DNA from 2 places in the Sporosarcina sp. Y352 genome. Region 1 is predicted to be linked to the other one. Evidence: riboswitches for the same ligand, from Rfam matches in the RefSeq annotation. Region 1 holds a riboswitch; the other holds the start of a gene.
What was found. A riboswitch is a leader RNA that binds a small molecule or an ion and turns the genes downstream of it on or off. The one in region 1 is predicted to bind FMN.

Region 1 (15,030 bases):
ATCCATGAAGAATGAAGTGCGTCCGGTTTCAATATGAGTTGGATAGTCAATCATCACGTACCCATCACTCATATCGACCACTTTACTTTTAAACTTTTCACCATCTTTAGTAAAATCCTTGTCAATAACAATAATTGTCCCTATCGAAAGTAGCACATGTAACACCTGCCATCTATATGTCATACATCCTATTATGTCATGACAAGATGGAAAATCCAATGCCTATTTTACTGTAACCTTTCCGTTTTAATTACTTCGGATGTTTCAGTGTCGACAATAACAGCATACGTACCTGTTTCACCATTTTCATCTAATGTGACAGTCATATAATGTGCAAGTCTCTGTTCCATCTGACGATTTTCAACATATGCATATTCTTCTTTAACAATCGTTACGTTGGTGTGGAAAAATGATTTCCAATCCTTTTTCGTTATCGGTTGCTTCGAAGTTTTCTCTTTACGTACATATTCAGAAGCATCCAATCCGATTATACCTGCATTATCTTTGGCGATTTTCAAATGAATGATATCTGAAAATACTTTTGCACCATATTCAGGTTCTACTCGAACAAACACCATATGCCATGCTGTACTATTTTCCCTTGCCTCTTCATAAACAAGATCCTTATACCCCGCATCTTTTAAAAACGACTCAGCTTTCTTTTTCAAGTCTTCAAACGGAAGGCTTTCTTTTCCAAAAGGTCTTTCCGTTAATAATGATAAGACATGGCCACCTTTTTCTGTGATGTCGATGTAACCGACAGACTCCTCTTCCGCGAAACGAATATGATAAAACGGATAGGGAGATCCTGGTTGGCTTTTTTCTACAACAATGGTTTCGTTTGATAGGTGTGGGAACAATTTTTTAAAGTTGGTAACAGCCTGTTCTTTTGTAACTTTCGGATCTTCTATTTCTTTAAGATCTTTCTTTTTCATCGAATCCGACTCACTTGCCGTGAGCGGGAAATCACTTTCTGTATACTGCTTTACAGCAGTGCCCATTCCTGTCCAATCGTGTCCAGCACTTGCACTATCGAGTCTTTTATTCCATCCATCAACCGACAAATCTCCGGTCACCATGCCTGCAGTTGCAACTTGCCACTCATCCGACATGGAACTCAGATTCTTGGAGGCTAGTTTCATTACTCGGTGATATTCAGCATTATCCTTTGAACGGTCAGTTTCCTTTGCAAAGTTACCAAGTCGTCCAAGATAATTCATCCAGGATGTAGAAAAACTTGGATCCATCGGCAGAGAGGATACGGAGTTTTTTATATCAGATGATAAGCGCCAAATGTCCTCCCGTGCTTCAGATGAGCCTTCTGTCTCATTAAATAATAACGTTTTCTTCACCGCAATATCTAATTCTTCCAGCTTCTTCGACGCATCAGTCATCTTATTAGCATATTGGTTGCTTAAGGCTATGGATAGCTCTTTATTTTCAGTCGCCTTAGTATAAGAAAAAATTGAAAGTGCTGCTACAGAGTATATCAAAACAAACATCAGTTTTTTCATAAATCAGCAAATAACAGCAGGAGCCTTTTTGTTATTCCCACTATATTTGCCCTATCCTCCTTTCGTGTTCAAATGTTAGTCCTTAATGGCAAAATACATGCAACCCAATTTTCTTTACTTGTGGTCGGGACCAAATCCATTCACTTGTTGCTGTAATAGGGTTAAAGTAGTAAATCGAGTTTTCTGATGGATCCCACCCATTAATTGCATCCAGGACCGCCTCTTTTGCTCGCTCATTGGGAGTCAGCCATATTTGACCATCTGCAACAGCAGTAAAGGCCAGTGGTTGGAAAATTACACCACCTACAGTATCAGGAAAGTCAGGATGCTCAATTCGGTTTAAAATGACCGCCGCAACTGCTACCTGGCCTTCATACGGCTCGCCCCTTGCTTCACCGTAAACCGCATTTGCTATCAGATTAAGATCTGCATCCGAATACTTTGCAGGTAATTGAACATTCTCTTTTTTGCCTGCGCCTTTATTCACTTGAGATGCTAGCGGCTTACTTCCGTAATGGGTGAACTTATTTCCTTTATTCATATTTTCTTTAACAAACTTCTCGTCATAATTAGATGCATCCACTAATTTCTTTCTTGTCTGTAGCCCTGCAATTCCGTCAACCGGAAGTCCATATTTCTCTTGGAAGTTACGTAAAGCCCAATAGGTTCCATAACCGAATTTCCCATCGATTGTCCCAGTGTAGTAACCGATATACTGAAGTCTTGACTGCAGCTCGATAACATCATCTCCGAAAGCTCCTCGTGTAACATTCTGCGTACTGAATGCCTCAATTTGACCGGGAGATGCAGCATATGCACTTCCGAGGAGAAGGACGATTGTAATCATGCGGATAATCAATTTTTTCAAGTTCATTCCTCCTTTTAAATCAGTTTGTCCAAAATCATCATTATTATTAGCAAAACAAAAAAATGATTCAGCAATTGCTGAATCATTTTGTGTTCATTCGGGTTTTACGTCTGAATTGTTGCATTGCGAATGAATGTGCATATTTAACTCGTGTTAAGCCAAACCACCATAGAAATAACATAAAAGGAATAATCAGATACAGCCACAAATCATCTACGGCAAGGATGCCATTGTATATGAAGTGAAGACCATATGGAGCTAGTAATGCTAAAAATAAGTACTTATTAACGTGTGCTTCAACTGCAAACTTAGCACGTCCAAAATAATAACCCATGACAACACCGAAAAGGGCATGACTTGAAACTGGCAGTAAAGCACGGAGAAAAGCTGTATCAGTTCCAAATGTCAAGAGATAAATAATATTTTCAACTGTTGCAAAACCTAAGGATGCGCTGGCACCATAAAGGATTCCATCATAAGCATCTTCAAATTCCACATGACGATAAATCGCTAACAGAAGGATAAGCCACTTAAAAAACTCTTCAAGACCGCTGGTAAAAACTACATTTCGAAAGAAGTAGTTAGAAAAAATGTTTTCCTCTTCGAAAACATGTTGAATGAACAATATTGGGAAAGTCATGATAGCTCCATATAAGAATGTATGAAATAATGTCAGAGAAGGTTCTTTTGCAATTTGTTTTCTTAAATAAAAATAACTGAAGAGCGCCAATCCCGGCGCAATCGCTACGGTAAGCAATATGAACATAGGCTGGCCTCCATTTCCGCTTTATTATACCATCAATTCCCATGAACAGGAGGAACTAAAATGCTGAAAAACATTCTACTCGTACATACAGGCGGGACAATTTCGATGGAACTAGATATCACAACGGGTGGCGTTATGTTAAGTGCGACCAATCCACTAGCATTAGAAATAAATAACATCCAACATTTCGCTACGATTACAGAAGTGGAAGCATTTAATTTACCTTCCCCTCACATTACACCCGAAGAGATGTTGGAGCTGCAAAAATTAATATCTCGACATATTGAGGACAGTCACTTCGATGGTGTAGTCATTACCCATGGCACGGACACACTTGAAGAGACTGCGTATTTCCTAGAACTGTCAACGAATTTCAGCATCCCCATTGTATTAACAGGTGCCATGCGCTCTTCCAACGAAATCGGATCGGATGGCGTTTACAACCTGATGTCTGCCGTCAGGGTTGCAGCTTCAGACTACGCCATCGGAAAAGGTGTGCTCGTCGTCCTAAACGATGAAATCCATACAGCGACTAACGTGACAAAGACTCATAGTAGTAGCGTATCAACTTTCCAAAGTCCTCAATACGGTCCAATCGGTATCGTAACGAAGTCGGACATTCATTTTCATCATGCGCCCCTTACCCGAACGTATCTTCCAATATTGAATATCACTAAAAAGGTAGCAATGTTGAAAGTCTATGCGGGAATGGATCCGGACTTGCTAATTTCAATCGCCTCACTCGGCTATGACGGCTTGGTTCTCGAGGGACTCGGACAAGGCAATGTTCCGCCTGATCTAATTACAGGAATCAGACAGCTCCTTTCTGACGGTCTTCCAATTATTCTAGTTTCCCGTTGCTTCAACGGAATTGCTCAAGACATTTATGCTTATGAAGGAGGAGGGAAAATGTTGAGTAAAATGGGTGTGCGTTTCGAACATGGACTTAGTGGTCAGAAAGCGCGTTTAAAACTATTGCTAGAACTATGTTCGGAGTAGTTTCCTAAGCAACGAAAAAGGCTTCTCCTCACCTGTTCTAATCAGGTGAGGAGTAGCCTTTTTCATATCTCGTTTTTCTTCATTTCGATGGCTCGCGCGATTAAGTCTCCATGAAACTTTCCATTTTCAATAAAAATTTCATTGGCATTATTTCCAGCTGCTATTACCCCCGCTACAAAGAGCCCTTCCACATTCGACTCCATCGTTTCTTCATCAAAAGTGGGACGTCCACTTTCTTTATCAATTGTAATACCTATTTTCTCCAAAAAAGCGTGGTTAGGATGATAGCCAATCATCGCAAAGACAAAATCATTATCGAATTCGAATGTCTCCCCCTTTTTTTCAATCACAACAGACGAGTTAGTGATTTTGAGTATATTCGCACTAAAATGCATATCAATGTCACCACTGCGGACAAGGCTGTCAAATCCTGGTAAAATCCACGGTTTGATACTCGGTGAATAGTCTGAACCCCGATAAATTACCGTAACCTGTGCGCCGGCACGTTCCAATTCAAGCGCTGCGTCAATGGATGAGTTCTTACCTCCAATGACAACAACCTTCTTTCCGAAGTAAGGATGTGCTTCTTTAAAGTAATGGAAAACGTTCGGAAGTTCCTCCCCTGCAATTCCCAATCGATTTGGATTGTCATAATAGCCAGTCGCAACAACAACGTTTGCAGCTTGGTACTCGTTTTTGTCTGTTAAAACGCGAAAGTCTTGACCTACCTTAGTGACGTCTTCCACTTTTTCGTAATTATTGATGGGTATTTTTTTAAATTCAGCTACTTTACGATAATAGACAAGCGCATCATTTCGCTTTGGTCTATCTATTGCAGTGATAAACGGAATATCCCCAATGGATAATTTAATACTGGTACTGAAAAAGGTTTGATGCGTTGGATAATGATAAATAGAGTTCACAATAGTACCCTTTTCAATAACAAGTACGTCATGACCTTTATTTTGCAATTCAATTGCCGCTGAAAGACCACATGGTCCTCCCCCTATCACAATTACATCTTTTAGTATCATTTTAACTTTCGCTCCTTTAGGACGGTTCAAGTGTATCTGATTGCAATAATATGACATTCTGGCTCTGCCCCTAGACGCAACGGTATCTTAGAAGTGCCATATCCATTGCTGATAAGCTTTGCCCGACCATTCTTGATGCGGAAGGATCCTTTGTCTTCCAGACCGTATTTACCGATTCTAATTTGACCTCCGTGTGTATGTCCAGCCAGCAATATACGAGGTTGATAAAGCTGTTCCACTTTCCTAAAAAGTGAAGGCGTATGTGTAACAAATATTACATTTTCATACTGTACGATGGATTGAAGAGAAGAATCAATATCGACATTCCCGCTAGATGGATCATCCGTTCCACCAATCCCCCACTTTGAATGACCAGGAATTGCTACATTTTCATTATCAAGGATTTTTCCTCCGTAGCGGCTAATCATATCCCTAATTTGCTTTTCTCCTGCCTCACGGTCATTGTTACCCCAGATAAAAAACAACGGACCTAAACTGGCTAACTGACGGATATTCTTCTCGACACGCGCTAATGGGACACCTTTTTCGGCAAGATCCCCGCCGACGATAACTACATCAATTTTATTTTCGAATTGAATTTTAGCTAGTAGCTTATCATCGATTTTACGCCTATGAATATCAGAAATGAAAAATACCGATAGCCTTTTGTCGAGTAACCTTTGACTTTCTATGTTCATGCTATGGTGAACAACGTTCCTTCTTCTGGCGCTCATAAACATGAATGTGATGAAGCCGACTATAATTAATACTAATAACTTAATTGTTTTATTGACCGTAATCATGCCCCACCTTTCATAGGAAAAAGGCAAAGCAAGTACACTTTGCCTTCTTCCACAATGTTATTTATCAAGGAATAACGAGCGTCTGTCCCACACTAATTTCATTTGAAGACAATCCATTCGCATTTCTAATTTTATCTACACCTGTTCCATTGCCATAATATTTCAGTGAAATACGATATAGATTCTCATTACTGGCCACTTTATGCGTTTTAGCAGTTGGTTTTGGTTCAGGTTTTGGTTCAGGTTTCTTCTCTGGCTTTGGTTCAGGTTTCTTTTCTGGCTTAGGTTCCGGCTTCACTACTGGTTTCTTCTCAGGAATTGGATCGGCTTTGACTACTGGCTTTTCCGCTCCACTGACCGGTTTACTTGTACTTTCCCCATCATCTTTGCTATCTGTTTTACTCTCATCATCCTCGGCCTCAATTGCAATATCCTTATCGGTGGCATCATTTTTTTTATCGGCCGCTTCCTTACTAGTTTCAAAGCGTATACCTGTTTCGCCACCTTTTGCAGATGTCATATCACCAGGGGAATAAAAATCAGAAATGAAATAAACTAAAATGAGTACTGGAATCAGCGTAAATAGTCCAAGAATTATGTTAATCATCAAATGGCCGGATTTCTTTTTCGGCTTCCGACCTTTCCTGTGTAATTCCGTACGCGATGGAAGGTCTAAAACTTCTGAACCTTCGTCTAAACTGATTTCTTTCCTGTGCTCTTCGAATTCAGTCTTGTAATCATCTTTTTTCATCGCCACATTCTCCTATCGCATCGTACTATTCTTCTATTATGACGAGTTTTGTCGTAAAAATCAAATACACATTGGTGAAATCACTACTGCCACTACGCTTTCATCTTGGAATAGATTGCGTCCAGATTTTGAATTGAGCCTGTGCCTGCAGGACGCGACGAATTTAGGACACCTTTTGACTAGCTGAAGGCTCATACTAAGTGAACTTGTTTGAGAAACCGAGCTATTATCCAAGAAGTACAGCTAGTCTTTGATCCCAATCCATCGTTCGTTTATCGAATGGAATCGACTTTTGTCCAACAGTGCCTATAAATTCTGCAGTTCTGCAAACTGAACAACAATATTGAGGTTTCACTTCACAGTTCTCACCAAAAAAACGTAAAATTTCGTGTCGAATGCATTGATCTGAGTGGATCAGTCGAAGCATCGTCTGTAGCTGTGCCTCTTTTTCCCTTATTAACTCATTCATCCGAATAATAACGTCTTCGATTGGCATCCGTTCAATATAGTAATCCATGACACGTTTTCCTGTTTCGCTGATTCGCGCTAATTCTGCAGCCTCATTAGGTGAAACATTATTCTCTAGAAGCTGTTGATAATGCCGAATTTCAGTTTCTTGCGGTATATCATCTTGAACAATAAACCGTGTTCTCGATTCGTCTTCTTGAGAAAAAAGCAATGTTGCAGCAGATTGTTTACCGTCCCGGCCTGCCCTTCCAACTTCTTGAATATAACTTGCAATGGCCTGGGGCACATGTTCATGGATTACTTGACGGATATCATTCTTATGTATACCCATGCCAAAAGCATTTGTAGCGCAAATCCAACTAATTTCACCAGTAATGAACTGCTCTTGGATAAATGCACGATCTTCTTGTTCTTTACCAGCGTGGTAAGATGCGACTGATACACCGTCCGTCTGGAGGATTGCTGAAAGTTCATCCGCACGTTTTCTTGAAGCAACGTATATAATTCCAGGACCCTGTGTTTCAATTATACGACTTCTTATCCAATCCGTTTTCATCATCCCGTTGTCAACTTTAATAATCGAATATGAAATATTCGGACGATCAAGTGATTGCTGATGGATGATTGGTGTCCGTAACTGTAAATAATGGCAAATATCAGCTTTTACCTTATCATCCGCTGTAGCCGTTAAAGCCAAAATACCCGGACGCGCCACACCGTTGAACAATTCCCCAATCCGTAAGTAATCTGGCCGAAAATCAAATCCCCATTGCGATATACAATGCGCCTCATCCACTACGAATAACGACACATTCAAAGTGCGGAGTAGTGCAGTCACTTTTTTCTGCAACAGCATTTCAGGTGAAATAAAAATAAATTTATAATGCTGCAACTCATTCATTATTCGTGTCTTTTCAGAATAAGTGTGGAATGAATTCAAAGCAACCACTCGTTTTTCACCATTTCTTTTCATGATGGCCACTTGGTCTTCCATTAAAGCAACCAAGGGTGAAACGATTAAGACTGCTCCTTCAAAGACATATGCTGGTAGTTGGTAGCAAAGGGATTTCCCAATGCCTGTAGGTAAAATGGCGACCGTATCTTTACCTGCAATTACATCTCGAATTACCTCCTCTTGACCCGTCCTGAATTGGTCAAAACCAAATTTCTCTTTCAAAATTTTGTGCATCTCCACTAGCATTCCACTCCAGTCCGAGCACCTAGAATTAGTCGTAGTTGAAAATAGGACAAGTGCTCGAATTCCGATTTCAGCACTCGAAGTCTTCGTGTTCCAAATTCACTAACCTTCAAAATGACTGCCACTACATCTTCCTCTGAAACAAAATCAGTTAGAGGGAATTCTAAGTCATTAATAGACATTTCGACGAAGTGATCTTCAATCGTACTTGTTTTCAATTTACGTACATTGACTATGTCTTCAATCGATAGTCCACGGATAAAAAGCTGTTTCGTTTTTACTGACGAATCAGTCAAGTATGTCGAAACCTTGACGTTTTCAGCTAATTTTCGCAACAAAGGCAAATCGGATGAATTCAAGATTACAGTTAGTAACATATGTAATGCTTCTATAAAAAGTAGACGGATGTCAAATGGATTTTGTTTCAAAGTATCCGATAATTGATCCCAAGTCCATCCGCTCATTTTAAAACCGCTCAATCGATAGGTGATAACTTGCTTTTGAATGTCGTCTATTCCGCTTCGTGTAAAGCAAACGCGAAGCTCTTCGCTAAGCAAGCGAGAAAACGCAGGATCGCCAATAGGCAAAGTATGTAAGATAGATTTTACAAAGTGCTGGATATCGCGGTCTTTTTGAACTGGCATGAAAGACTTTTCACCTGCCTTAAAATTAGAGACCGTTTGAACTGTAAGCGATAACCTTCCAAAAAAAATCATTTCACGACCTCTATAATCCCAACCGTTAAATTGATAAGATTGAATTTTTGCGACTTCGGCATTTCCCTGTTCAGTCAACTTGACGTATGAATCATTCATGGTTAAAATAAGTTCTTGATCCGCCAATTGATGAGCAACTAAATTAAACTCTTCTAACGACAATTTTGGTAAAATGCCAAAGAATTCTTTTAAGCCGTAATATTCGACATCCTGCAAAGTCTGACCCGATTTTTTGCCGCGTAATAGGTGAAAACCCGCATAGATTTTGCGTTCCCCATCTATTCTACTTATGATGGTTAATAGTATTGAAAATAGATTCATTTTGAATTCCTCCGATAAACAAACGTTTTTTGTTGAAAACTCTTGTCAACATCATTAGAATGGATTATGAAGTAAATTTTTTGTACGGAGAAAAGAGGAGAAAAAGACTATGCCTAAATATACAATCGTCGACCAAGATACATGCATCGCATGTGGGGCGTGTGGAGCAGCTGCTCCAGATATATACGATTATGATGACGAGGGGATTGCTTACGTTATCCTCGATGATAACACGGGTACAGCGGAAGTTCCAGAAGAACTAATGGAAGATTTGGAAGATGCTTTCGATGGCTGTCCAACCGATTCAATCAAGACCGCCGATGCACCATTTGATGGCGATGCGTTAAAATACGAAAATTAATTTCAAATTAGTAGTCGACATACACCAACCAGTATTACTAGCTCAGCGCATCTCAGTTGACGTCGGAGATACCATACCGACCCAACTACACTAGATTACTCCACAAGCATGTCCTATGCAGTGTTGAACGCGCTGAACTCACCTTCAGGTCACTAAATTAATTAATACATAGAAAAGCCGTACCGGTAAAACTTCCCGGTACGGCTTTTCTCTATATAGTATTTTGACTCGTTACATTTGTAATTCAAGAAGCTAATTGTGACCGCTGTTGAGCAATCCATTTTTGCATACTATTGAAAAGTAGCAATGTAATAACCATTAGAATAACACCTTTGACAAGGTTAAATGGTAAGATTCCCAATACAATCATCGAGTACAATGCATCACCTGACATAGCCGGCATATTAAGGAAGTAACCGTACATTGGCAAGAACAATACATAGTTCAGGACGCTCATGCCGACTGCCATCGCAACTGTTCCAGCAATCAGACCGACCGTAAGGCCTTTAGCCGTCCGGAATTTATTGAAGATGAAATAGATAGGTAGTATAAAGAGTACACCCGTTACAAAGTTTGCAAGTTCTCCTACAGGTACTCCTGTCGGGCTTCCTGACATGAACCAGTGCATAATATTTTTAAGCAATTCAACCGATATTCCAGCTACAGGTCCCATAGTCATAATTGCCAAAACGGCAGGAATCTCACTGAAATCGATTTTCAGAAATGCCGGTAATGCAGGTAACGGGAAGTTAAACTGCATCAAAACAGTTGAAATACTCCCTAGTATCGCGATCAAAATCATCTTACGTAATTTCTTGTTTGTCATTTGTTCCTCTCTCCTTTTGCGATTCACTTCAAAAGAGGAAAGGCCGTTCCATCCTATATATGTCGACAAAAAATCCCTAAAGCAAATAGGCTTTAAGGAGTTAAAAGGTACGTTTCGCTTTCGATACATGTCGCAATACGTCATCAGCTTCGCTCGTTCACATCAATATGTGTCTAACTTAAGGACACTCTGGTGTTCACTTACTTGCATCTATTGCTGCATTCATCTCGAAATCTTCACAAGTTAAAAGGAATAAATCTCCTATTTACCCATGATTAAACAAGCACCCTTTTTGTGGACAACACAAAAAGATGGCCGCACCTTCACCTTCTCCCATCCAGACTATACTGTCGGCTCCGGAATCACACCGGTATCAGCTGTTAAGCTCGCGGGCTTGGAAAAAAAAAGTTCCTTTACCGCCGGTCGGGAATTACACCCTGCCCCGAAGATGAATCAATATTATGTTACATTTCTATTGTATATATAAAAGAGTGCTTTGTAAACAGTTCAGTTTACAAAGCACTCTTTTTTCATTTCAAAATGAAAGGTAGCGGATTAGACCCAATCGGAACCGGTAAAGGTTGAATGAAGTTAAAACCGTTCCATTCTTCTTGAACTACATTTTCAAATTGAAGCTGTTCACCAAAGCTAGCGGCCGTTAACAGCATACCTTCAATCATTAACATTCCTTTTGTCGGCTCAATCGCTTCCAAGTCCAGGGGTTTTGTGAATGTTACAACAGTCACTTCAGTTCCTTGATTTACTTCAAATTCGATAGCAGCTGGAATGACTGACTGAAAAACATCATTTGGCTTTATCCTCATCTGTTGCAGTGCTTTTACGATAGATGGCTGCGTTTGCGAAAAGTTGGATGAAAGAAACTGCTGTCCATCTTCTTGCTCAAATAAGTAGTAATTAAAGTGATTGATACCACTCTTTAACACCATTGGCGTACTGGGCTGCCCGACTTCGGAAAATACGACTGCCGATTCATCTTCGTGCTGAAATTGTATTTCTTTAAAATCATAAAACGTATCCTGTAATGTATTGAAATACACTTCCATCGAAGCAGACGCCAAGTCGTAGCCATGCCCCTTCGGAAGCCGGTGGATAAGGTCTAAATCATCCCGAATAAAAACACCTTCATAAGGGTGATATGCAGTAAATCCGAGCGCTTCCTCGTCGATACGCACCGCATATTTTGTGTATAAATCATAACTTGTCGGATTCAAAGTTCCAAAATCCGCTTCGATTTGACTGTTTGGAATAACGAATGAAACAGGAATGCTTGATGCCTGATCACCTGCAAGCCCTAAATGGAATAATGTAGCGTCTGCGAGATCTACGGGATAGACAGCAAAACGATGCATACTACTCTCCACGTTCGCCATAATAGTAGAGGATTCCTCCGTCTGTTTTTCGGCCGTTGCCATTTTAGACGATTCATCTCCTACCGTAGAAGTGTCAAAGTCATCACTCTTCGTCACAGCCGAGTCTGCACTTTCAGACTTCATTGCGCTGTCATCTCCCCGAAACATCGATGGGATTAGAAGCCCAACAACTAGCAGAGCAGCGATAGCTACCAATGCCGGCATCCACCTTAAAGATCGCTTGCGACGGTGGTCGCTCAGCCTTTCATCCTGCTTAAGCCGTTCAAGAATCCCCGATTTTGAACGGTTATCCTCTATATCAGGCAAATCTCCAAGGAGATTTTCAATCTTGTTGTTATTCCATTTATTTGGGGTCATCAAGTTCCCTCCCTTCTGTCGGAAGAGCATTCAATTTCTTTTGTAAAGCTTTGATTGCCCTGTGTTGAGTGGTCTTTACTTTGCCTTCTGTCCAGCCAAGGATTTCAGCTGATTCAGCAATTGAAAGGTCTTGGAAATAACGCATAATGATAACCATTTTTTGATCACCTGTACACGTATTAAGTGCGTTTAACAGCTCTTGCATTTCTTCACTGAGTGTAACGATTTCCTCCTGAAGGATTCCTGTCGAAACGAGCTCACTTTTTTCCCAGTCGAATTTATCAAAGAGATGTTTTTTTCGCACTGTGTTTTTCCTGAAATAATCTATTGCGACATTTTTGGCAATTGAAAAGAGCCATGTCTTTTCGGAACTTTTCCCCTCAAAACCGACGTACGCCCGCAGCACCCTTACATATACTTCATGCATAAGGTCTTCAGCTTGATCACGGTCCCTTGTCAAATAGATAAGAAACTTGAACACATCCTGATGATACTGCTCGTATAGTCGGTGAAAAACGGAGTCGTTCATAAAATTCCCCCGCTCTATTAATTAGTCGTTCTTCAAGCTATTTAGTTACATATTTTTTAATAGCAATGTACAACAGAAAATCGTACCTTCAACGTCGCCCCTTGTTGCAGTAATTCTGCCGCCGTGGGAGTCGATTATACTTTTCGCGATAGCAAGTCCTAGGCCCGTACCGCCTTTCCCCCTTGTTCTCGCTTTATCCGCTTTATAAAATCGTTCGAAGATGTACGGAAGATCCTCTACTGGAATCCCAACGCCTGTATCCGTGACTTTTATTTCAATCTTATCTACAAGCTTTTCAATACTAATTTTGACGCTACCTCCATCAGGCGTATGGCGTATGGCATTGTCGATTAAATTAGTAAATACTTGCTCCAACCGATCTTCATCAACGTTTATAATTAATTCTTGGGTTTCTGGAAATTCGAAAGACAGTTCAACATTCGCTTCTCGCGCTACTTGCATGAACTTAAATACAATTCTGTCCAGGAAAGGGATTATTGACAAATCATCTTTGTAAAGCCGCATATGACCGGACTCCATCCTAGCGAGATCCAGAAGATCCGTCACAAGGCGTCCCATTCTTTTCGACTCATCGTGAATGATTTGCACCATCTCGTCGCGTTCCTCATCACTGTTGGTCACGCCATCTATAATCGCTTCACTGTAACCCTGCAGCATGGAAATGGGCGTTCGAAGTTCATGGGATACGTTTGCGATGAAATCTGAACGGAGCTTTTCAAGTTTATGCTGATCCGTCATATCTCTTAAGACTGCAACAGCCCCACGAATACTATTTCCGCTATAAAGCGGGCTTATCGAAATACCATAGAACTGACCATTCAGTTCCAATTCATCCTCCACTTCCTCAGCAAACGTAATTACGTGTTCAAGCATATGAAAAATGGCTGGCGGTATATGGCGATTTCCTTCTAGTTCCTCATTTTTAATATACCAATTTTGCAAGAGTCTTTCTGCTTGGGGATTACTTAAAAGAATCGTGTAATCACGATTGAATGTAATGACAGCATCCGTCATTGATGTCAAAATACTTGAAAGTTGTTCCTTATCCTGATTAATTAGTTCTACATGATATTTAAGTTGTCTACCCATCTGATTAAATGCCGTAGCGAGTTGACCAATTTCATCATTTTGATTTACAGGCAAACGAGTGTCGAAATTACCTTTTGACAATTCAAAAGCAGCTTGCCTAAAACTCCTTAAAGGTAGAGTAATTCGAGTAGACAGGAAGAATGCAAAAAATGTCGTTAAAATAAATGCTATAAATGCTGATAAAAATACAATATGCGTAGTTCTTTTCGTAGTTCTGTGGACAGCTTCAAGACTTTGGTAAATGACAACCGTACCAGTTACTTCATTTTCTATTTCAAGTGGGTAAGATAAAACTAGATATTTCTCCATGACATCTTCTTCAATATTAGAAGGTAGAATCATTTCCTTCACGACTGGCTTATCCAGTTTTTGATTGAATTGGAATAGAGATTCATTCAGGATTTTTTCCTCTATCTTTTCCTGGTTTAAGCCCTTATGAAACGAATCGGTAACTTCTCGGTCGGAACCCACAACCATTGCATTTGTTTCTTCGTCAAGAATGTCATGAATAATTACTTGCATCGAAGGTCCACCTTCATGATCTTCGACGATTTTACCGATTGTCGTTACTACCCTTCGTAAGGTATCCTCGGCTTGTTGCGTATGAAAATTATCAAGGAATTCTAGTAACAGTACTGTTACGATAAAAAGGACAAAGGAAACGAGAAGCAATATGGTTGCCCATAGCTTCCCGACAATTGAATTCCATATCCTATTCATTAGGAATCTCGAACTTGTAGCCGACTCCCCACACAGTGACAATCATTTTTGCCGCCTGTTCAGAAACGCGACTGAGCTTTTCTCGAAGTCGCTTAACATGCGTATCGACAGTACGAAGGTCGCCAAAGAATTCATAATGCCATACTTCTTTTAACAATTGCTCTCTGTCGAAAACTTTGTCCGGCGACTTCGCAAGGAAATAGAGAAGTTCATATTCTTTAGGCGTCAGCGCCACTTCTTTACCATCTGCTGTAACACGGTGTGCATCGTGATCGATTGTCAATTGTGGAAAAACGAC
Region 2 (15,030 bases), on a different contig from region 1:
AGATATTATGAAAGATGGCATGATGCAAGGCCCTAACTTTCAAGAACTAGAATTAATGGACAAAGCATCTTCCATTAATATTGTGGCGTCAGGCGGCGTTTCTACAGAGACTGACATCGCTCAGTTAGAGGACCTCGATTTATATGGTGCAATTATTGGTAAAGCGTTATATGAAGGTAAAATCTCTTTAGAAAAAGTATTAGGGGGAAGTAGAGGATGACAAACAATCGAATTATACCATGCCTCGATTTTGATAACGGTAAAGTTGTTAAGGGTAAAAAGTTTTTAGAAGTTCAAGAAGTTGCGGATCCACTAACATTAGCGAAGAAATATGTGGCTGATGGCGCCGATGAACTTGTGTTTTATGACATAGCCGCTTCAACAAAAAACCGTCCAATGTTCCTAGACCTAATTGCACAAATTGCAATAGAAGTACCAGTGCCATTTATTGTAGGAGGCGGCATCAGGACAATTGAAGATATCCAGAAGGTATTTGATGCAGGTGGGGATAAAGTATCCATCAATAGTGCAGCGCTCATCGATTCATCTCTAATAGAAGAAGCAGCAAAAAAATTCGGTTCTGGACGAATTATTTTATCGATGGATGTGAATGAAGTGGGACCTTCCAAATGGTCCGTCTTCTCAAATGGTGGCATGAAAGACACAGGTATAGATGCTATTGAATGGGCAAAGCAGGCTGAAAAGTGGGGCGCAGGTGAACTGGTAGTTAATAGTATCGGTGAAGACGGCGTGAAAGACGGGTATAATCTCGAATTGACAAGAACAATTGCTGAAGCAGTTAGTATCCCTGTCATTGCAAGCGGTGGAGCGGGAACGCCTGAACACTTCCACACTGTCTTAACAGAAGGAAAAGCCAACGCTGCACTAGCCGCATCTGTATTTCATTTCGAAGACATTAATATTGGCGAACTAAAAACATATTTAGCAAACAAAAATACCTCCGTTGGGAATGAGTAACTATGACAATACAAATCGACACGGTTGCGTTTGACGAAAATGGATTGATTCCTGCCATTGTTCAAGATGATCGCACCGGTAATGTACTAATGCTCGCATATATGAATAAGGAAGCGTTACAAAAGACGATTGAAACGAAGGAGACTTGGTTTTACAGCAGGTCTAGAAAAGAGCTTTGGAACAAAGGGGCTACTTCCGGCAATCGTCAACTAGTGAAAAGTCTCGCATTGGATTGTGATAGTGATTCCATATTGGTTCAAGTTGCACCTATGGGTCCGGCTTGTCATACGGGGGAAGTTACTTGTTTCCATAAACCTGTATTCGAAGAGAAATTATCGAACCGATCCATTGTTCATGAAATAATAGATGAAATAAAAGATCGCCATGCCAATCCCGTAGAAGGTTCATACACAACGTACCTATTCCGCGAAGGATTAGATAAGATTTTGAAGAAAGTCGGGGAAGAAACAACTGAAGTTGTCATTGGTGCAAAAAACCGTGATAAAGCTGAAGTGACGAGTGAACTTGCTGATTTGACGTACCACTCACTTGTGCTCATGGAAGAGTTAGGCGTAACTGTTGAAGACGTCAAAAAAGTATTGACAAATAGAAGACCTAAAAGTGAAGTACTTCGGGATGAGTAAGTTTTGGAGCACAATGGCGAAAAGAACAGAACCCTATATTCCCGGTGAGCAGGTTGAACAACCCAATATCGTCAAATTGAATACAAATGAAAATCCATATCCTCCAAGTCCAAATGTATCGATTGCTATCCAGGAGGAGATGGCGCGCAACCTTCAATTGTATCCATCACCTACAGCGACGGAACTCTGTGAAACGATAGGGCGGCACTATAATCTTTCTACTGATGAAATATTTGTAGGCAATGGCTCTGACGAAGTATTAGCATTCTCTTTTATGGCATTTTTCGAACCAGGTAAGCTGATTCGCTTTCCTGACGTAACCTATAGTTTTTATCCTGTGTATGCAAAGTTATTTGATATTCCCTATGAAGAAATTCCATTGAATAAAGATTTTACTTTGTCTGCAAAAGATTATTTTGACTCGGAGGGCGGCGTCATTTTACCGAACCCGAATGCACCTACCAGTATTTATGCTGAGCTTGAAGTGATTGAAGAAATTATCCGAAAAAACCCGAATCAAGTAGTTATCATTGATGAAGCGTATATTGATTTTGCTTCAACATCAGCAACCGAGTTGATTCGGAAATATGATAATGTACTCGTCATTCAAACAACATCAAAATCGCGTTCACTTGCTGGTTTACGTGTCGGTTTTGCAATGGGTTCGCATTCTTTGATCGAGGCATTGATACGAATTAAAGACTCATTCAATTCTTATACCTTGGATCGGCTAGCATTAGTCGGTGCAAAGGCGGCATTTGAGGATGTATCTTATTTTACTGAAACAGTGGAAAAAATAATTGTTACGCGGGAAAAAACGATAGAGCTATTGAATCAGCTTAACTTCAAGACATTGCCTTCACAAGCGAACTTTGTTTTCACAACTCATAAAACGGTGCATGCAGAAATTCTTTATAACGAATTGAAAAAAGAAAATGTGCTAGTCAGGTATTTTAATAAACCTGGAATTGATAATTATTTACGCATTACAATTGGTACAGATGAGCAGATGGAACAATTAGTTGATAAATTGGTCAAAATTATCAACTCATATTGAACTACTTGATGCGAAAACGAAATAATTTGGTGTAGTGTGTATTGAAACTGATATAGTTGTGTTAACAAAGGAGTGTCTTACATGGGATCTAAATACATTGATATTGCACTTATCGCATTTATGGGTTATTTTGCATTTACGCGATTTTCAAGTGGACAAACCGGCTTCGGCATTTTTTTCACGGTTCTTGCGCTATTGAACATTTTAACACTTGTTATGAAAATCAATAAAGAAAAAGAAACAAATAAAGATGTTCGATGAATAGGAAATAAGCAACGAAGATTGACTAGTCTCCCTCCAAGGAATATGGAGGGGGCTAGTCTTTTTAACTTTATATAATAGGCATCATTTAGGAGTGTAGATTTCTAGACCGCTTGTCGCTTTGGGGATGCCTCTGGCCCTGAGCCTGGATTGGCGCTTCGCATCCAGGCTCAGGGCTTCGGCTACCCCTTTGCCGCGCCTGCGCTGGTGTGTACATTATCGGGAGAGTTGTAATTCAGAAAGTGGATTGAAGAACGCTTGTCGCTTTGGGGATGCCTCTGGCCCTGAGCCTGGATTAACGCTTCGCATCCAGTCTCAGGGCTTCGGCGACCCCTTTGCCGCGCCTGCGCTGGAGTTTTCCATTATTGAAATTGATTTTGAGATTTATGGACTGAGATTATAATGTGATTACTATTTGATACAAATTACCTTGAAGAAAGAAGCACTACAGGCTACAGGTCTTGTCCCTGATAACGAAATGTGTTTCCAGAGACCATCCACAAAGCGCAGAAGCGGTATTAGCAGGATTTCTGGTTAGTATTATGTAACGAGAGTTTTTCATTGGCCTCGCGTCCTCTGGGATCAAGCTCAATTCAAAATCTGGACGCAATCACACCAAAGCGTGGCGGAAAGTATAGTGAAAAATGATGAATCATAGACTATTTGAATTCAAAGCTTCATAGAATAGGTTAGTAGTGTTAGCTATATAAAAAAGAAGGAAGGGAAGGGGAATTTGAGTAAAAGGTTCCTTAAGATTTCTGTTGTCTATTTCATGATTGGAATTTCATTTGGGCTCTACATGTCTCTCACACACGTCTTTACATTGACGTCTGTACATGTTCACATCAATTTATTGGGGTGGATGTCATTAGCTCTCATAGGGATATTTTATCATCTATATCCGAATCTGGAGAAAACAGGTTTAGCTAAAGCACATTTTTGGCTTCATAACATCGGACTTCCAGTTATGATGATTGCGATTGCTTTGGCGATTCTAGGAGTTGGTAATGTATTTTTCCCGATTGCGACAGCAGGCGGAGCTGCTACACTGATTGGTATATTCTGTTTTGGTTTCAACGTCCTTATGAATATCGATAAACGCACGGCTTGAAAGTAAACAAACCGCTTAAATTTGCCGCTAGATAAATGCGGAAAACAGGCGGTTTTTTTATTACTAAAAAACTCAGTAAATTAAATTAGTTGTTCCATTTTCTAATTTCATGTAGTATAATGTTAAGATTGCATTTTTTGAAATGAGGATTATTAATGAAAAGCTCGATATATGGTCTTACGATAGAACAACTAACAGAATGGTTACTGGAACAAGGACAGAAAAAATTCCGTGCAGCACAAATTTGGGACTGGTTATATAAAAAACGAGTAACAAATTTTGCAGATATGAAAAATATTAATACAGAATGTATCGAACTGCTTGAAGCAAATTACTACATCCAATCATTGGAACAGACTGTTAAGCAGGAATCAGAAGATGGGACGATCAAATTTCTATTCAAAATGCAAGATGGCAACTTGATTGAAACTGTTTTGATGAAATTCCCTTACGGCCAATCGGTTTGTGTAACGACACAAGTCGGCTGTAATATCGGTTGTAGCTTCTGTGCAAGCGGATTGCTGAAAAAGAGCCGTGATTTAAGCGCAGGGGAAATTGTTGAGCAAATCATGGAAGTGCAGCATCACCTCGATGCCAAAGCTGAAGAGGAGCGTGTAAGTCATATTGTTGTAATGGGAATCGGCGAACCATTTGATAATTACTCAAATCTGATGGATTTCCTACGTGTTGTCAACGACCAAAAAGGTCTTTCAATTGGTGCGCGTCATATTACCGTTTCAACAAGTGGAAATCCTCAAAAAATCAGAGAGTTTGCGAATGAAAATATTCAGATTAACTTAGCAGTTTCACTGCACGCACCAAACAATGAACTTCGTACACGTGTTATGAAAATTAACAAAGCGTTCCCGCTTGAAAAATTGATGGATTCTGTTGATTATTATTTGGAAACAACAAACCGCAGAATTACGTTTGAATATATTATGTTATCAGACGTGAATGATCACATTGCGGAAGCACAACAATTAGCAAAACTGCTTGAAGATAAACGTCACCTGTCATATGTTAACTTGATTCCCTACAACCCGGTTGACGAACATGACCAGTATCGCCGTAGCACACCAGAGGCGATAAAAGCATTTTATGAAACGCTTAAGAGAAAAGGTATAAATTGCGGTGTCCGTCTTGAACAGGGTACAGACATTGATGCGGCATGTGGTCAGTTAAGAAGTAAGCAGATTAAGAAAGAAAAAACTGTCTAATATAGGTAAAAAAAGACACATCCATTAAATTGGATGTGTCTTTTTGATTCCGAAATGGAAAATTCGATGAATCTCGTATTTATGAAATTGATTATTTATTTTTCCGCATTAAAATCACAATGAACTGCACGATAAAGGCTAGTCCCAAACCGAAGGAAGAAATGATGAATAAGGACAGCATTCCAAGTGCGTCGCCCATATTATTGGGGTTTATTAGTAAACTACGGAAAAACTCTACAAAACCGATTACAACTGCAACCATAAATATCCTAAAAGCTATCTTCAAATGGTAAAATAATAGTAAAAAAGAAAATGTACCAATGATTAACCCAAAAATACCGAACGTTAAGTAGTTCGTAAAGAGAAGTGTTTGGCCTAGGATAGTACGTACACCTAATATAAGAAGGACAAAACTCGTAAGTCCAGTAAAAAAACCAATCTTCCACAACTTATTCAACATAAACCGCACCCGCTTTCATTATACATCATATCGAATAATGGGGCTCAAATGCCAATAAAAGCATTGTAAGGCTTAATCATTTTCTAAGCTATGAAAAAATCTCAATCCCCAACGAAGGGAATTGAGATTGGATATTTCTTTAATTATTTCTTTGCAATAAGGATTAGTTTACCTTGATCAAGTTCTTCTTCGGCAGAAGCAGCTTGTTCTTTTGTTAGACCTGCACCTTCCATTTTGCTGCGAAGTTCATCGCCACGGGAAGAGAACATATTCTTCATGCTATCCAAGAAACCTTGTTCTTTCATACCGACGGTTTCTGTATCGAGTGCATCAGTAATGTGGTCGCTTCTTTTTTTGTCATGTGCGAAAATATAAATATCATCATGTGTATATCCTTGTGTAAGCAACTCATCGATTTCTTTCTTTGCCTGAATGGCGTTTTCAACAGTTTTTTTAATAGTCATTATAAAATCCCTCCATTTTTTTATCTCTCTCTTTATATACCTTCAACAGGGGGAAACTAAACAAAACTTTTAAAAAGGGAATGATTACCTCCGTAAATTTTTATACGTCAGAATGAAGTGAGTCGGATTTGTATCGACTTCATAGGAAAAGACACCTTGTGTTGTGTGTAAATAGAAAAAACCGTTTCCACTGGAAAAGGGTTTGTATGACATGTCATGTACGTGGTCTAATTTAAAAGTGTGTTGTGCTGTTGAAATCGTATCATTATATAAATGGATTTGGTGAACAGTACGACTTGTTTTTTGGTCGTACCAACCCATAATACGTTCGACTATAATATATGTAAGAGTTGAAACGCTTTGTGTGTCTTTGTCATTCATTGTGATACCTCCAAGCTTTAGTTTGAACATAATATGTAATATCTAAGCATATTGTAACAGAATTGTATTCATATGATGATAAAAGTAAATTGGGTTATTATTTAAATTAGCTTGTACCATAACATCTAATTCTATTACACTTCGTGACAATTTCAGTTGAAAGAAGTATGATGAATGAGGTTGTGCCCATCAGTTTATCTGATAAATAAATTTGAAAGCGAGTTTGTGAATGACTATAATTCAAAATCTAATCAACTTCATATTGCATATAGATCAGCACTTGGTTGAAATTATTCAGAACTTCGGTATTTGGTCTTATGCAATTGTATTTTTAATCGTGTTTGTTGAAACAGGTCTTGTGATTTTTCCTTTTTTGCCAGGTGATTCATTATTGTTTGCAAGCGGTGCACTTGCAGCGATGGACGCATTCAATATCGTCGTTCTACTCAGTGGCTTCTTTATAGCGGCAGTCATTGGCGACACGGTGAATTATCACATAGGTATGAAAGTTGGAATGACAATTAAGCCGGGCAGTTTTATGGGGAAATTAATTAATCAGGATAAGATGAATAAAGCTGAGAATTTCTTTAATAGTCACGGTGGAAAAACAATAGTAATCGCACGTTTTATGCCTTTTGTTCGTACGTTCGTTCCTTTTGTAGCAGGTGCTAGCAGGATGAACTACCGTTATTTCTTAATTTACAATATTGTAGGCGCAGCATTATGGGTAGGTATATGTACAATGGCAGGCTACTTCTTCGGTAATATACCCATTATTAAAGAAAACTTTTCTACTGTTATATTATTAATTATTTTTATATCAGTTTTGCCTGCTATTATTAGTATTGTAAAAAGTCGCTCTCGAAAAAAATACTAACAGCGAAACACCTCCTGATTGTAATTACAGGAGGTGTTTTGGAGATTCAATTTCACAAAAAAAGTTGGACCCGTGCGAAAAGATCACCAGGTAAGAAGTGCTTTGCGATAGAGTTGCTCTGCCAAATTTAAGTCCTTGAAATTTACCCCATTCATCTTCATTTCTATAAACATGCGAATCAGTTCCCTCATTTGCTGTTCATCGCTATAATCATAATGGGGGGTGAATTCAAGATAGGAACTTATTTCAATATAATCATTATTTCCAATAGATATGAAAAACCTGTGAAACATATTATCTCACAATAAGTTCTAACTTATCATTTACTAACATAGCGAACTACGTTAAGTAAAAAGACAACGGGGGGATTTCAATGAAGAGAAAAATTGGAGTGGTATTGGCTGTACTTGTGTTACTAACAATGGCAGCATGCGGTAAAGAGGATGCTGTGAAAAAAGACGCAGCAGGAATAGCACTACCACTTAAAGTAGACCTAACTGTTACAGAAGAGGTTGAAGTGAATGGAACTGTAGAAATGTCTGCTGTCGTTACACAGGGTGAAGACAAAATAGATGATGCAGATGAAGTTGTATTCGAAATCTGGGAAGAAGGTAAAAAAGACGCTAGTGAAAAAGTTGAATCAACAAACGACGAGAATGGAATATACTCAGCCGAAAAAACATTTAATCATGATGGACTGTTCCATATTCAAGTCCATGTAACAGCGAGAGGCTTGCACACAATGCCCGTGAAAGAAGTTACAGTTGGTGACGGCGGGCATTATGAAAAGGCAGCTGAAGGAGAAGTTGAAAATCACCACGCAGACGGATTTTCGATGGACTTTATGGAACGTGAAAATATAAAGTCGGGCGAGGATAATGAATTCATCGTGAACTTGCAATTTGATGGAGAGCCATTTGAAAAAGTGCGTGTACGTTTTGAAATCTGGGATGACGCTAATCCCGACAAACATGATTGGATAGATGCGGAAGAAAAAGTTGCCGGCGAGTATTCAATAACTTATAAATTCACAGAAGCAGGGTCACATAAAATACAAATTCATGTAGAAGACGATAATGAATTACATGAGCACGAAGAACATTCAATTGAAGTTATGGAATAAGTAAGAGTAGGCCTCCCTGACGATGTTAAGGGGGCTTGTTTTTATTTGCAAATTAATCAAGGGGGAAATGACTTTGCATAATTTATTTTCCCCAAGAAGTATTGTGTTATTTCAACTATTCTGATAGCTAATAAATCCTTTTTATGATATAAATAGTAATAACATTTATATCTTGTGGTAAACAGATAGGAATTCAATAGATAATGAGAGGGAGATAAAAATGAAAATGAATGTTGAAAGTTTTAACTTAGATCATACAAAAGTTGCGGCACCGTACGTGCGATTAGCAGGTGTTAAGCAAGGGACCCATGGTGATGAAGTGTATAAATACGATATTCGTTTCAAACAACCGAACAAAGAGCATATGAAAATGGATGCCCTCCATTCTATTGAACATATAATGGCTGAAAATATTCGAAACCATTCGGATAATGTTGTCGACCTAAGTCCCATGGGTTGCCAAACAGGTTTTTACTTATCCGTTATTAATCATGATGATTTTGACGATATTCTAATTGTGTTAGAAAAGACGTTGGAAGATGTACTCACAGCAACAGAGGTTCCAGCTTGCAATGAAGTGCAGTGTGGTTGGGCTGCAAGCCATAGCCTGGAAGGGGCAAAAGGATTGGCGAAAGAAATGCTTGAGAAAAAAGATGAGTGGCGTCAAGTGTTCGCTCAATAAAGGTTTTTTTTAATATGTAAAAATACGCATCTGACGATGAACTAATGAAAACCAGTAAATAACTTGATCGCACACTAGGTACTACTTGTATCTGTGCTTTTGGTTCGCTTTGAATTGAACAAGTTTTATATGCTTATCGAGAGGTCTAAGTAAGTAGGGGATGCGACAAATTCGCATCCCCTACTTACTTTTTCGGCAATCTTATGAAGCTTGTTCATCCGTCGCTCTCCCAAGGAACACGGCAGGTAATTAATCACAATAGGATGCCATACTTGCCCCTCAGTAAAAGTGTCGTTATAATTCGCCGAAAATAGTCCAGTGAAAAAGGTGGTTTTAAAGCCCTGATGTTCCATGCAAGTAATCAACAGTTAAATCTTCAATACGAAATCTTTTCAGTGACCTATTTATCATCACTAACGTAAATCCTCCAAAAATTACAGAAACTTTACACAACTTTTACAGGGTTTTTACATGCTTGTGAGAAAATTGAGTATAAATTCCTGTGAGGTGCTTGTTGAGATGAGGCGAATGGTACAAGAAAAGGCTGTTTGGAGTAAAAGGATTAAATTTTTTAAAATGGGCTCGTCCCTTTTTAAAAAAGTGAAAAGGAAAGTCTTTTCATTAAGGCTAACAACCATCTCATTTAAATTGCGACTTCTAGGTGTAATTTTAGCTATCTTACTAGTATCTACCATTACGATAGGGTTGACAGCATATGAAAAAATGAAAACCAGCACGATTAATCTTGTATCTTCACACTTGGAACGAGAAGTGACAATTGTCAATGATATGGCGAAAACATTGATGTTAGTGCATGTAGGTAATCAAGAAAACTTTATGAAAGAGCTTGAGGGAGTCATAAAAAGGCAACATGTTTCACTAACGCAAGATGGTTATAATCCAACTATATTTTACGGTAAGGATGATCAACTGATCCCTTTTGCTGTTAATGGAAATTCAACTCTGAAGTTGTCTAATCAAATCGCAGAAAAAATTAGTAAAGAAGGAAAAGGTATTTTACATGAAACAATTCAGGGGAATCCATATACCATTAGCTTTTTCCGTATTCAAGAATTAGGCGGAGAATATGTTATTGTCGTTCCAGACAGCGATTACTTATCTGATACGAGAGAAATGAGTAAGGTAATTTATGTGTCAATCCTACTTGCATTAATCATTGCATTACTAGTCATTACACCAACGATTCACCGAATGACGAAACCAATAACTGTATTACAACAAAAAATGCAAATGGTCAGGGAGGGAGACTTAAGTGTCAACCTATCGATTCAATCAACTACACCCGAATTTCATTCCCTTATAAAAAGTTTCCAGATGATGATCAACAATATGTCTCAGATGCTAGTGGAAATTAAAAACACCAGTACACAATTAGCGCAGACCGGAAGTCACTTAAATGAGAATTCAAATACACTTCTAACGAAAAACGATTATTTAAAAGTTCAAGTTTCTGAGTTAGAGAAGATTGCATCGGAGACAGTTTCAGTTTCAGTATCTCAGCAACAAGCTTTTCAGCATATGAAAATGCAAATGGGTGTAATGTTCAATAAAATGGACGAAGTATTTCAAGTGGCAACAGTTACGGAGCAAGTCGTAAAAGCTGGAGAGGATTCGACAATCGAAGCTGCTAATAGTATGCATACCTTCTTTGATAGTATGAAAAGCGTCATTCAAACGATTGATGCTTTACAAAAAAAGTTCTTGTCTGTATCACAAGTTGTTACGACAATTGACAAAATTACGAACCAAACACGCATGCTTGCATTAAATGCGAAAATTGAAGCATCAAGAGCTGGAAATGCAGGAGCGGGTTTCATAGTAGTAGCGAACGAGGTACAACGTTTAGCGGAGCAATCTGCCAATGCAACAGAAGAAATAAAAGGAACGATTTCTGAAATGGAACAATCTGTTGATAATTCTACTGCTTACATAGAAAAAATGAAACAGAAAGCGACGGCTTTTGAGAGCATGACTTATGAAAATAGTAAGAATTTTAAAGAAGCTACAAATCATATTCGACTATTGGATCAAAAGTTGTTCATTATGAAAGAACAATTAGACTTATTGGAAAGCGGCCTACCCTTGTTGGAACAATCTACGCAACAAGTGGGAAATGTTTCAAAGAAAAATAAGAGTAATGCAGTGCTAATGATACAGGCGTTTCAGGAGCAAGTCGAAGCGATGCAAGAAGTTGAGAAAACGGGAGCAGAGCTATCCTTACTTTCAGATAAGCTATTGGAAAATGCCAATCAATTTAATACTACGAATTGAGACCGAAGTGTAAAATAGAATTGTACAGATGATTACAGCAACAAAATATAAGGGGGGCATACACGATGGCAGAACATCACTTTTATTTGAAAGCGGATTGGCCAGGTTTACGAAATGATATCGGAACGATTGATGCTGGGAATTTGAAGACAACAGTGTCAATACCTCCTGAAATGGATGGGCCAGGAGTAGGTACAAACCCTGATGAAATGTTATTAGGAGCAGCCGCCACATGCTATATTATTACGCTCGCTGCGATGATGGAACGCAGCAAGCTTGAAAAGGAAGCGTTGACAATGGAGTCTGTGGGAATTGTCGATGTAACAAACGGTGTCATTACATACAAAAAAATTATACATAAACCCCAAATCGTTTTGAAACTGGATGCGACTGAAAAGGATGAAGCACTTGCTTATAAACTTGCGGAAAAGGCAGAAACATCCTGTATGATTAGCCGGGCGATAAAAGGAAATGTTGAAATTGAATTGAAAGCGAAAGTGGTAAAATAAAATCTCCATTCACAACAGGGGGTGCTGACTTTGGTTCAGAGGCACCACTCGAAGCTTGGATAGCATAAACGTTCAATGCATATCCTGGAAATCCGTTGGTAAATTTGAAGAACTTGGCGTAAGTATGGAAGGTGTTAAAATTTGGTCTAGTTGTTCCGTAATACATTGATATCGATTCGATTGGAGACTTAATAGAATAAGGACAATGATGACTGAGACTCAGTTCCGTTTTGAAACGAACTGAGTTTTTTTGTTTTTTTTATAAAAGTATGTTAACTTTAAATCGGTACGTATAAACAAACTCTTCGGGGCAAGGTGAAATTCCTTACCGACGGTGATCGAGCATAGCTCGTAAGTCCGTGACCCGTCCTTCTTCGTTTAGGAAGGCGGTGGAGCTGGTGAAATTCCGGCACCGACAGTTACAGTCTGGATGGGAGAAGTGTTTTGGCTATACGTACTATGCTTGCAAGCTCTGCCCTTTCAAATAGTGAAAGGGGGAATGCAAATGGAACCTCAACATTATATGAGAGTTGCTCTTGAACTGGTGCGGACTGCACAGGGACAAGCCTCGCCGAATCTACTCGTCGGTGCTGTTTGCGCGAAAGACGGTCTGATATTAGGGACCGGTGCACATTTGCGAGCTAGAACACCTCATACAGAAGTGCAGGCACTGACGATGACAGGTTTGAATTCTGTTGGTGCAGATCTATATTTGGCACTAGAACAGTTTTTCCATAGAAGGAAAACACTTTCGTGTACAGATCTACTTAGATCGTCAGGAATTCAACGTTTCTTTGTTGCGTCTTTCCATCCGAATCCTTCCGTAAAAGGAACAGGAGTCGGGCTTCTTAAAGTAGCGGGAATCGAAGTCATCTCCGGCATTTTACAACAAGAGGCAGAGCAGTCAAACCAAGCATTTTTGTATTTCAGCAAATACGGGACACCATACGACACCTTGAAAGCCGCCGCAACTCTTGACGGTAGACTTTCAACGCAGAATGGGGACAGCAAATGGATTACTTCGGCTGCATTACGAACCGTAGTCCATCACCTCCGCAATATCCATGATGCTATTTTGGCTGGCGTACAAACCGTACTTCACAATAACCCTTTCCTCACCACCCGTTTGCCCCATGGTGGAAAGAATCCAATTCGAACTATTTTAGAACGGCATCTCAGGACGCCCAAAACGGCTAATGTCGTAACTGACTGCGCTACAGAAACAATTTTTTTTACACTCGATTTACCAGAGTCGGAACCTGCTTTTTCGAATATCCTCTCGTTTCAATTGAAAGGATCTCAGAAAATGTACCTTTTTTGAATGTAATTTTAAATCGTCTGGTAAAGATGAAGTTGTTTGTCGAAGGCGACAGCCGTTTCCTTTGCAGTTTCATCACTGAAGGCTTGGCGGATGAACTGTATTTGTAAATGGCACCGAGATTGACTGGCAATAGGCATCTATCTATGTGGACGACACGCAGAACAGGATGGCGGATGAGAATCACTCCGTTTTTTTAATGTGCAACAAATCGGGGACGATATTCGATTGCGTGCCAAGTTCCTGAAGGAGGATTGACTATAATTGTTTACTGGAATTATCGAAGAAATAGGAACAGTTTCAGCGGTCAGACCAGGATCGAATTCAATGCAACTATCAATTCGTTGCGCTAAAGTGCTGAGCGATGTTAAAAAAGGCGACAGTTTGTCAGTGAACGGTGTCTGTTTGACGGTATCGGACTTCTCAAGTAATCATTTTTCTGCCGACGTCATGCCTGAAACAGTCAAGGCGACAACGCTTCATGCATTGCGAACGGGAAGTCCCGTCAATCTTGAGCGTGCAATGGCGGCAGATGGTCGATTCGGTGGTCATATCGTCAGCGGACATGTTGATGGCACCGGAGAAGTCGTGTCAGTAAGACAAAAAGAAAATGCCATTTATGTTGAAATCAGTGTCGAGCCTCAATTGTTGAAGTATTTCATCCCGAAAGGTTCAGTAACAGTGGATGGTACTTCGCTTACTGTCTTTGGTGTGACAGAAGAAAGTTTTATCATCTCACTAATTCCGGTTACACAAGATGACTCAATCATCGGTCGGAAAAGACCAGGGGATAAAGTGAACGTAGAATGCGACATGCTTGCAAAATATATTGAACGGCTTATGACTACTACTAACAAAGAGAAATCAACTGGCGGTTTAACAATGGATACACTTGTCGCAAGCGGATTCCTCAGTTAAGGAGGAAAAAAGATGTACACTACCGTAGAAAAAGCAATCGAAGATCTGAAAAAAGGAAAAGCGATAATTGTTGTTGACGACGAGGATCGCGAAAATGAAGGGGACTTTGTTGCGCTTGGTGAATTTGCAACGCCGGAAATGATTAATTTCATGGCGACTGAAGGTCGTGGATTGATTTGCGTGCCGATAGATGAAGAGAAATCCCAACAGCTTGATCTTGGACTTATGACAAATAATAATACCGATGTAAACGGAACAGCTTTCACGATAAGCATCGATCACGCGCAGTGTCACACTGGTATTTCTGCATTTGAACGATCAGAAACCGTGTTGAAGATGCTGGGGAGTGAAGCCAGACCGACTGATTTTACAAGACCTGGTCATATTTTCCCATTGATTGCCAAGGCTGGCGGTGTCTTAAAAAGGTCAGGTCATACAGAAGCTGCGGTCGACCTTGCGAAGCTTGCTGGGTCAGAGCCGGTGGGCGTGATAGTTGAAATTATGAATGTCGATGGAACGATGGCTAGAGGACCACAGCTAAAAGAAATCGCGGATAAATATGACCTTGTAATTTTAACGATTCAGGAACTGATTGCTTATCGCCGAAAAACTGAAAAACTTGTCGAGCGTATCGTGGATATTGATTTGCCGACGGATTATGGTGATTTCAAAGCAGTCGCTTTTAAAGAAACAGAAACCGGGCATGAACATATTGCTTTGATAAAGGGTGATATT

Region 2: linked by a shared signal. The riboswitch ahead of ribD (bifunctional diaminohydroxyphosphoribosylaminopyrimidine deaminase/5-amino-6-(5-phosphoribosylamino)uracil reductase RibD) and the one ahead of AC1TO6_RS12335 (ECF transporter S component) in region 1 are both predicted to bind FMN.

Annotation. Positions count from the first base shown of each region.
Region 1 is NZ_JBXCJE010000006.1:117,003-132,032, forward strand. Features, by position in the region: gene AC1TO6_RS12280 (flagellar brake protein) at 1-183, opposite strand, end outside; gene AC1TO6_RS12285 (PepSY1/2 domain-containing protein) at 228-1,502, opposite strand; gene sleB (spore cortex-lytic enzyme) at 1,597-2,388, opposite strand; gene prsW (glutamic-type intramembrane protease PrsW) at 2,465-3,148, opposite strand; gene AC1TO6_RS12300 (asparaginase) at 3,209-4,147, shown strand; gene AC1TO6_RS12305 (YpdA family putative bacillithiol disulfide reductase) at 4,210-5,181, opposite strand; gene AC1TO6_RS12310 (metallophosphoesterase) at 5,208-5,984, opposite strand; gene AC1TO6_RS12315 (LysM peptidoglycan-binding domain-containing protein) at 6,049-6,735, opposite strand; gene AC1TO6_RS12320 (RecQ family ATP-dependent DNA helicase) at 6,962-8,392, opposite strand; gene AC1TO6_RS12325 (YpbB family protein) at 8,398-9,438, opposite strand; gene AC1TO6_RS12330 (ferredoxin) at 9,548-9,799, shown strand; gene AC1TO6_RS12335 (ECF transporter S component) at 10,044-10,625, opposite strand; FMN riboswitch at 10,947-11,079, opposite strand; gene AC1TO6_RS12340 (hypothetical protein) at 11,156-12,373, opposite strand; gene AC1TO6_RS12345 (RNA polymerase sigma factor SigX) at 12,360-12,902, opposite strand; gene AC1TO6_RS12350 (ATP-binding protein) at 12,948-14,732, opposite strand; gene AC1TO6_RS12355 (response regulator transcription factor) at 14,725-15,030, opposite strand, start outside.
Region 2 is NZ_JBXCJE010000001.1:359,873-374,902, reverse strand. Features, by position in the region: gene hisA (1-(5-phosphoribosyl)-5-[(5-phosphoribosylamino)methylideneamino]imidazole-4-carboxamide isomerase) at 1-220, shown strand, start outside; gene hisF (imidazole glycerol phosphate synthase subunit HisF) at 217-978, shown strand; gene hisIE (bifunctional phosphoribosyl-AMP cyclohydrolase/phosphoribosyl-ATP diphosphatase HisIE) at 981-1,622, shown strand; gene hisC (histidinol-phosphate transaminase) at 1,615-2,679, shown strand; gene AC1TO6_RS01945 (hypothetical protein) at 2,761-2,940, shown strand; gene AC1TO6_RS01940 (cytochrome-c oxidase) at 3,674-4,051, shown strand; gene rlmN (dual-specificity RNA methyltransferase RlmN) at 4,207-5,271, shown strand; gene AC1TO6_RS01930 (hypothetical protein) at 5,363-5,731, opposite strand; gene AC1TO6_RS01925 (YflT domain-containing protein) at 5,875-6,195, opposite strand; gene AC1TO6_RS01920 (hypothetical protein) at 6,280-6,576, opposite strand; gene AC1TO6_RS01915 (DedA family protein) at 6,806-7,453, shown strand; gene AC1TO6_RS01910 (FixH family protein) at 7,827-8,576, shown strand; gene AC1TO6_RS01905 (S-ribosylhomocysteine lyase) at 8,797-9,258, shown strand; gene AC1TO6_RS01900 (methyl-accepting chemotaxis protein) at 9,787-11,550, shown strand; gene AC1TO6_RS01895 (OsmC family protein) at 11,616-12,059, shown strand; FMN riboswitch at 12,357-12,505, shown strand; gene ribD (bifunctional diaminohydroxyphosphoribosylaminopyrimidine deaminase/5-amino-6-(5-phosphoribosylamino)uracil reductase RibD) at 12,565-13,380, shown strand; gene ribE (riboflavin synthase) at 13,642-14,295, shown strand; gene AC1TO6_RS01880 (bifunctional 3,4-dihydroxy-2-butanone-4-phosphate synthase/GTP cyclohydrolase II) at 14,308-15,030, shown strand, end outside.